Regions from separate parts of the Gottschalkia purinilytica genome, predicted to be linked through region 2. Evidence: riboswitches for the same ligand, from Rfam matches in the RefSeq annotation. Region 2 holds a riboswitch; the other holds the start of a gene.

Region 1 (2,211 bases), on a different contig from region 2:
AACTGATTCGATAACTCCAAATACGTCTCCAGCGTTTAATTCATCATCAACAGCTGGTAATTCAACATAAACGATTTCCCCTAATTGATGTTGAGCATGGTCAGTAACTCCAATGTAAGCTTCATTTCCTTCTACTTTAATCCACTCATGATCTTCTGAATATAATAATCCTTCTACTATTTTACTCATTTTAAAATTCCTCCTTAAATACTCTTTATTTTTAATTTCAAAATTATTTTAACAGATTGTTTTATATTAGTAAACTTTATATAGTTTATTTTTTGCTTAAGAATCTTTTGCTTATAACTTTTGCTTTAACTGGCTTATTTCTTATAACTACATCGAATTCAGTTCCTAATTCTGTGTACTCTATATCAACTAATGCATTTCCTATGTTTTTCTTAACTGTAGGAGCAGCATATCCAGTTGTTACTACACCAATTTTTTTGCCATCTACTTCTACTTCGTATCCATGTCTTGGGATTCCTCTTCCTATCAATTCGAATCCTACGATTTTTCTTTTTAATCCTTCTTCTTTTTGTTTAGCTAAAGCTGCTTTACCTATAAAGTCACTTTCTTTCTTTAACTTAACAAACATACCATATCCAGCTTCTAGTGGAGTTATATCTGCTGAAAGTTCATTTCCGTAAAGAGGTAATGTAGCTTCAAATCTTAATGTATCTCTTGCTCCTAGTCCTATAGGTTTTATTCCTTCTTCTTTACCATTTTCCATTAATGCTTCCCAAATTGTTTCAGCATCTTTGTTATCAAAGTAAATTTCGAATCCATCTTCTCCAGTATATCCTGTTCTTGATACTAAACATTTAGCACCTGCAACATTCACATCTCTCTTTAAATGGAAGAATTCGATTTCATCTAAGTTTGTATCAGTTACTTTTTGTAAAACTTTTTGAGCTAATGGTCCTTGAATAGCTACTTGTGATACATCATCTGAAATATTTTTGATTTCTACATCAAATTGTTTTGTGTTTTCTAATATCCATTTAACGTCTTTTTCGATATTAGAAGCATTTATTACTAGTAAGTAATGGTCTTTTGAGTATCTGTATGCTAAAAGGTCATCAACAACTCCACCATTTTCATTACACATGAATGTATAAACTATTTGTCCATCAACTATAGCTTCTACATCATTTGTAATTAAGTATTGAACACATTCAGTAGCTTGGTTTCCTTTGATTTCTACTTCACCCATGTGTGAAACATCAAATAAACCAACTTTAGTTCTTACATTTTCATGTTCTGGATTTAAGCCTTCAAATTGTACTGAAAGTGCCCATCCAGCATAGTCTACTACTTTTCCACCATATTTTTGGTGCATGTTATAAAGAGCTGTTTTTCTTGATTCTGACATATTAAATCCTCCTTTTCATTGTATAAAAAGTTTTCATTACCTATTTACCCTAGTTTCTTTATAATAACAATAAATATATTAAAAATATATTAAAAAAAGGAATATAAAGACATCACAAATAAGTGCCGTTATATTCCTCTGTTTACTAACCTGAGAGCTTCTACACTCTTTGTGTATTTCTCCTTCGGTGTCGAAAAGTCGATCTCTTCAGAGTCCCATCATATAACGCTCCTTTTGCCTGAAAGTTTCTATAGAAATTTGGCTCTTTTCATATTGCTTCTTCGGCTATCCTTTCAAAAGATATCTCACGCTATAGTCATCTGTTCTATGTTTAGTTTTAATTTCTAATATTTACCCTCAGCCTAAATATTACAATATTTCTTTTAGATTTTCAATGATTGATATTTTATTAACTTATTTATCGTAGCTCCATTTTATTCCATAGATACCAATACTAGCTTCTTCACACCTTCAGTATCTTTTATTTCATCTATAAGTTCTTCTATACTCTTTTTTAAATTATCTTCTTCAAATGTAATACTAACATTTGCAATACCGTTTATAGGTATATCTTGATTAATAGTAAGCACATTTCCACCATTATTAGATATTAATTGTAGTACATTTGATAGTACCCCTTGTAAATGACTTAACAAGAAAGACAATGTAACCTTTTTTCCACCTGATCTCTCTTCTAAAGTAAATACATGATCCTTATACTTATAAAATGTACTTCTACTTATTCCTACGTTTTTTACAGCCTCAGTTATTTCTTTAATTTGCCCTGTTCTTAATAGCTCCTTAGCAATTATAACCTTTTCAAATACATCTGGCAG
Region 2 (2,211 bases):
TAGCAAACTTGGTCAGAAATATAGCTTCTTCAACTGCAGAATCTCCACCACCTACTACATATACATCAAAATCTGTGAAGAAATCCCCATCACAAGTTGCACAATATGAAACACCTTTACCAGTAAATTCTTTTTCACCTGGACATCCTAATAGCTTTGGTTTAGCCCCTGTAGCAACTATAACACTTTTAGCTTGATATTCACCTTTGCTACCTTTTATAATTTTCACCTTATCAGTCAAATTCACTTCTTTTATTTCATCCACAATTCTTTCTGCACCAAACTCATCTGCTTGACTAACCATTCTTCCTATTAGTGATGGTCCTGTAGCATTTTCGACAGAACCTGGATAATTAGCTACTTCATTAGTAGTAACTATTTGTCCACCTGGCTTTTCCTTTTCTATGACAAGCGTTTTCATCTTAGCCCTTGCTGCATATAGTCCCGCTGACAATCCTGCTGGACCGGCTCCTAATATAACTACGTCATAAATATTACTCATCCACATCACTCCTTTAGTTTTATGTTTCAAATATACCCATTATTATTATGCTTTATTCTGGGTAGTATTTGTTACAATCTTTTCTATACATCTTAGTAAGACCATAGATTTTTTCTATATGAAAAGATAAATTTTTTTATCTACGAGTGAGCAACGAAAATTCCAACGTATAACGTATACAGAATACAAAGTCTAAGTTATTAGTTTTATTAATTTTCTTATTTAGATATCTCTGGATAATACATTGTCTACTAAAGATAAGTCTACTACTTGAAAATCATCTAGTATTAATTGATTCCAATCGGGTGTTTGTTTGTTCCTTATGAATTTTTTAGCTGTTAAAATACTACTTTCTATAATAATTATTGAGTCAGTATCAACACTACTATATTTCTCTTTTGTAATTAATACAGTTTTATAAGGAGTCTCATTAGGTTTTAAACTACTTGATAAAGGATGCGTAAGTAATTTATGTCCAATATGTATCTTATCCCTTATTATATTCAGTATTTCCAAGTAGCTTACTTCATAATATTCAACATTTTGATTATTTGCATATTTTTCAAATACTAATGGATTATTTGTTATTAATATTATATTCACCTATTTCACCCCTTGATTGTTAAAAAAACAACTATTATCTGCAAACAAAAAACAGAATAGAGACTATTGCCTCCACTCTGTCTATGTAACCTGAGAGATTCTTCTTTTTCAAGAATTGCTCCTTCGGTGCTATAAGCTTTTCAGAGTACTGTCCAAATACGGTCCTTTTGCCTGAGAGTTTCATCAAAAGCGGCAAACTTAATGACTTACCCCTTCGGCGCCAATTATTGGTCTCTCCCGCATTTTTCAACCAGTAAGCTTTATTATGTTAAAATTTTTTAATTGTTAAATTAGAGTCAATCACTCTTCACACTCATTATAATATAAAAACCATCTATACACAATACCATTTTCATAAATTTTATTGATACTTCTTGTATTAATTAATAATATTTTATGACTTTTAGTCTATTTTTGTTAGCTTAAAAGGTTTATTAATAATATATATCTTTTTATTAATATTTCCTAACATCAGTTTTTTTATCAAAGTTTAATGTTCTTTCAAATAAAAAAAGTAAGGAAAATAAATTCCTTACTTTTTATTCTAAAGCGTCTAATATATACATTGCTATATTTGAACAATGATCTCCAACTCTCTCTAGATTACTTATTATGTCTAAGTAAATTATACCTGAACTTGGTTGGCATCCTTGATGGTTAAGTCTTTCAATATGACTTGCTCTATATTTCTTTTCCATTACATCTATTTCATCTTCATCTCTAATCACTTTTCTAGCTATATCTGGATCTGCTGTTTTAAACGCTAATAATGCATTTTTATATAATTCTTGTATCTTATCAAACATTAAACGAAGTTCTTCTATAGCATCATCGCTAAACCAAAGATTGTTATCTATTCTATACTGTGTAAGTTCTGCTATATTATCAGCATGATCTCCTATACGTTCAATATCATTTATCGCATGAAACAAAGTCGTTACAGTAACATTTTCTTTATCAGTAAGAGGTATACCTGAAAGCTCTACTAAGTGATTTGTTATTCCTCTTTCTAATTCATTTATTCTCTTTTCTTCATCAAATACCTTGTGTGTTAATTTTTCATTTTTTGTATAAAAAGAATCTAGTGCAGTAGCTAAGTTATTTTG

The links. Region 2 has a riboswitch for glycine ahead of CLPU_RS01465 (GrdX family protein). Riboswitches for the same ligand answer to the same signal wherever they lie in the genome.
Region 1: it holds a riboswitch for glycine, as region 2 does, so the genes downstream of both, gcvT (glycine cleavage system aminomethyltransferase GcvT) here and CLPU_RS01465 (GrdX family protein) in region 2, are expected to answer to the same signal.

Annotation. Positions count from the first base shown of each region.
Region 1 covers NZ_LGSS01000015.1:31,584-33,794, forward strand. Annotated here, with positions in the region: gene gcvH (glycine cleavage system protein GcvH) at 1-189, opposite strand, end outside; gene gcvT (glycine cleavage system aminomethyltransferase GcvT) at 275-1,375, opposite strand; glycine riboswitch at 1,592-1,695, opposite strand; gene CLPU_RS13135 (ACT domain-containing protein) at 1,810-2,211, opposite strand, start outside.
Region 2 covers NZ_LGSS01000001.1:298,031-300,241, forward strand. Annotated here, with positions in the region: gene trxB (thioredoxin-disulfide reductase) at 1-502, opposite strand, end outside; gene CLPU_RS01465 (GrdX family protein) at 725-1,105, opposite strand; glycine riboswitch at 1,179-1,253, opposite strand; glycine riboswitch at 1,255-1,355, opposite strand; gene CLPU_RS01470 (Na/Pi cotransporter family protein) at 1,645-2,211, opposite strand, start outside.